Regions from separate parts of the Bacillus sp. UNCCL81 genome, predicted to be linked through region 2. Evidence: riboswitches for the same ligand, from Rfam matches in the RefSeq annotation. Region 2 holds a riboswitch; the other holds the start of a gene.

Region 1 (2,211 bases), on a different contig from region 2:
TAATCATTCGAATAAGTTCAAGTGATGCTACATCATATACTGAAGTTGCACCTGGAAAATCGCCTACTCTTGCTGGATCACCTGTTATTGCAAGAACTTCATTTAAACCTAAAGTTGAAAGTCCCATTAAATGAGATTGAAGTCCAATCATATTACGATCTCTACAAGTTAAATGCGTCAAAACTGGTACATCCAATCTTTGAAGAAGTGATGCCATCGCCACATTCGAAATTCTAGGTGAAGCTAATGGATTATCTGCTAGCGTAATTGCATCAGCCCCTGCGCTATGTAATGCTTTCGCTCCTTCAAAAAACTTTCTTGTTTGTAATGTTTTTGGTGGATCTAGCTCTGCTATAATCGTCGTTCTCTTTTTTGCCTTTTCTGCTAATGTTTCATTCTTTTGTTCTTCTTGCTTAGGGATTGTAATTTTTATTGTTCTGTTTTTTACATCTTTTTTTGTAACAGGCTGTAAAGTATCAATCTTACTTCGTAAAGCAGCGATATGTGCTGGTGTTGTACCACAGCATCCACCGATAAGTCTTACACCTTGTTCAATAAATGGTTTTGCCATATCTTCAAAATATTCTGGATTCGATTTGTATACGTATTTTCCCTCATTGTATAGTGGTAATCCCGAATTAGGAAATGCCGATAAGTAACCATTCGTTGGTAATGAGACAGTATTTAATGACTCCAACATATGAAGTGGTCCTAGATGACAATTGATTCCAACAACATCTGCACCCAAATCGATTAAATTAGGAAGAATTTTTTCGATATATTGACCACTTTGCATGACACCAATTTCTTGTAGTGTTACTTGTGCAATGATCGGTAAATCCGTTCTTCCTCTTAATAGATTTACAGCATCATATAATTCATTTTCATCATAAAATGTTTCAAGCATGATCCCATCTACGCCTTCTTCTAGTAAAGCTGAAGCTTGCTCAAGCAACATCATTTCACGTTCTAAAGCTGTCGTAAAAGTAGAACCTACATATTTCATTCCACCTATACCGCCAATTACTAATGCTCTTCTTTTTGAAGCCGCTCTAGCATTTCTAACAGCCATTTGATTAATTTGCTTAACCAGCTTTTCTAATCCATATTGTCTCAGTTTTCCAGCATTAGCACCGTACGAATTAGTTTGAATCACTTCTGCGCCAGCATCTATATATTGTTCATGTATATGAATGATTCGATCACGCTCTGTAATATTAAGTTCTTCAAAACAGCTGTGAAGTCCGCCAGAATACAAAAGCGTTCCCATTGCACCGTCACCTAAAACAATTCCATCTTTTAACTTTTCTAATAAACCCATTCAATCACTTCCCATTTAGATAAAATAAAAAACGCCATTCCCTCAAAAAAAATGAGAGAATGACGTTTAAGTACAGATTACGCCTTATCTCTCATGTTTTAAACATGCTGGATTTAGCACTTTTTAGCTTTCGCTAAAGTTGCCGGGTTTCAAAGGGCCAGTCCCTCCACCACTCTCGATAAGGATTATTTAGTTATATTTAATATAAAAACAGTTTACTATATTTATATGATTAAGAAAAGACATTTATGGAAAGATTTCCAAAAATAAATATATTTTGTTTACATAATAGTATTATTTAACTATTTTTAAAGTGTGCTAGTGCTAATAGCGGATAAATTTCATTATAGCTATGATAGTGAATATAAAACTGACCAGGTAAACCTAATCCAGTTGGATAAGTTAATGCTTTATTAGTCAATTCACTTTGAGTAGTTAAAAATTTAATCCCTTTTCTAATTACTTCATCTTCCTTATTACGAATTGAAAGTAAAGTATCAACTGCCCATGCTGTTTGGCTAGGTGTACTATATTTTAAAGAAATATATTTATTTTTAACAGCTGAAAGACCCGATTCTCCCCAACCTCCGTCTTCATTTTGAATACTAACTAACCATTTTTCAGCTTTTTTAATCACCTCATGATTTTTAGGAATTCCAACGGCTCTTAAGCCAGTAATCGCTGCCCAAGTTCCATAAATATAACAAATACCCCATCTACCATACCAACTACCATTTGATTTTTGGTTTTTTAAAAGCCAATTAACCGTCTTTTTCACAATCGGATCATCGTTTGAAACCGTCGTATAATTTCCAATAAATTCTAAAATACGTCCAGTTAAATCTGCAGTTGAAGGATCGATAATTGCACCTTTTGCATTTTCAATTGGT
Region 2 (2,211 bases):
GTCGGAGCAGAAACAATTGTAAATTCTGCTTCATGCGTTTGAAGCTCTTGCTCAGTTGGGCGAATAAATAATTGATGAGCAAATAAGTTGTGCCATGCAAATTCGTTAATTACTTGGATAGGTAAACGATATTCAGTGTCAGCACCAGCAAATCCTTTAAATAAGAATAATTCGTTACGATCTTTTAAGTAGTTAAGTACTTTGCTATATAATTTTTCGAATACGTCAGCAGAGATTGGTTGATTTACTGAACCCCAATCGATTAAACTTTCAACAGATGCCTCTTTAACAATAAATTTATCTTTAGGTGAACGTCCAGTATATTTGCCTGTTGAAACGCTAACTGCTCCTGTTGACGTTAAAATTCCTTCTTGTCTTGTTAGGACTTTTTCAACTAACTCAGAAACGCTTAGTTGGTTATACATTTGATTACTAATAAGTAATTCGTTTAATTCAAAGTTTACATCAACTGTCTTCATATACTAATACCATCCTTTAAATATAATTTGTCTGCCATGTAGGTATCTCGATAAATAGTATAACACATTTATTTTAATAGTGTATACTATTAGTTAGCAAAATGTGTTATGAATTTGATTAAAAAATAAATTTGAGTAAAATTTACTTATTAAATGAAGTAAGTTATTTAAATGTAAATATAATAATTAGTAATTTCCCATTAAATAGAAATGAATGTAGAGATAAAGTTATTGTAGAATTATGTCTATGTTATGATGAAAATTGTTGACAAGAAAGTGAAATTTTAATATGATACTTTTCATACGGATACTCTCTTATCCCGAGTAGGTGGAGGGATACAGGCCCTACGAAGCCCAGCAACCTCACTTTTAGTGAAAGGTGCTGAACCTGATGCAAGACTTTTTTTTATGTCTTGGACGATAAGAGCGAAAGGCAAATAACCAAGAAACCTTTCCTCATGTAATATTTGATAAGAGGAAGGCTTTTTTTTTGCTCAAAACTTAAATACAGTGGCAATTTCGTAATTTACACTGAGTTATCTTTATCTTAAATGGGAAACATAGGAATAGGAACAAACTTTTTATTCTTATGTTGAGAAAAAAGAGATCCGTCAATTCAATTTAGGAGGGGACTCAATGTCACAACGTCGTTTATTTACTTCAGAATCAGTTACAGAAGGACATCCAGATAAAATCTGTGACCAAATCTCAGATTCAATTCTTGATGCAATTTTAGCAAATGATCCGAATGCTCGTGTAGCAGCGGAAACTTCAGTTACAACAGGTTTAGTACTTGTTGCAGGTGAAATTACAACTTCTACTTATGTAGATATCCCAAAAATCGTTCGCGAAACAATCCGTGAAATCGGTTATGACCGTGCAAAATACGGATTTGATGCAGATACATGTGCAGTTTTAACTTCTATCGATGAGCAATCAGCAGATATCGCTCTAGGTGTAGACCAAGCGTTAGAAGCTCGTGAAGGTAGCATGACAGATGAAGAAATTGAAGCAATCGGTGCAGGAGACCAAGGTTTAATGTTCGGTTTTGCAGTTAATGAAACACCTGAATTAATGCCACTTCCAATTTCATTATCTCACAAAATTGCTCGCCGTTTAACTGAAGTTAGAAAAAATGAAACAGTTTCTTACTTACGTCCAGACGGTAAAACTCAAGTAACAGTTGAGTATGATGAAAACAACAAACCAGTTCGTATTGATGCTATTGTTGTATCAACACAACATGGTCCAGAAGCTACTCAAGATCAAATTGAAAATGATATTAAAGAACTTGTAATTAAACCAGTTGTACCAGCTGAGTTAATTGATGAAAACACAAAATTCTTTATCAACCCAACAGGTCGTTTCGTTATCGGTGGACCTCAAGGGGATGCTGGTTTAACAGGTCGTAAAATTATTGTTGATACTTACGGTGGATATGCTCGTCACGGTGGTGGCGCATTCTCTGGTAAGGATGCAACTAAAGTTGACCGTTCTGCTGCTTACGCTGCACGTTACGTTGCGAAAAACATCGTAGCTGCTGGCTTAGCTGATAAAGCTGAAGTTCAATTAGCATATGCAATTGGTGTAGCTAAACCAGTTTCAATCGCTATTGATACTTTTGGTACAGGTAAAGTTTCAGAAGAAAAATTAGTTGAAGTAATTCGCAACAACTTCGACCTACGTCCAGCTGGAATTATTAAAATGCTTGACCTACGTCGTCCGATTTACA

Evidence for each region. Region 2 has a riboswitch for S-adenosylmethionine ahead of metK (methionine adenosyltransferase). Riboswitches for the same ligand answer to the same signal wherever they lie in the genome.
Region 1: linked by a shared signal. The riboswitch ahead of BM319_RS04060 (bifunctional homocysteine S-methyltransferase/methylenetetrahydrofolate reductase) and the one ahead of metK (methionine adenosyltransferase) in region 2 are both predicted to bind S-adenosylmethionine.

The regions. Positions count from the first base shown of each region.
Region 1 is NZ_FOMF01000002.1:828,469-830,679, forward strand. It holds gene BM319_RS04060 (bifunctional homocysteine S-methyltransferase/methylenetetrahydrofolate reductase) at 1-1,321, opposite strand, end outside; SAM riboswitch class I at 1,403-1,506, opposite strand; gene BM319_RS04065 (terpene cyclase/mutase family protein) at 1,620-2,211, opposite strand, start outside.
Region 2 is NZ_FOMF01000007.1:221,621-223,831, reverse strand. It holds gene pckA (phosphoenolpyruvate carboxykinase (ATP)) at 1-479, opposite strand, end outside; SAM riboswitch class I at 792-906, shown strand; gene metK (methionine adenosyltransferase) at 1,116-2,211, shown strand, end outside.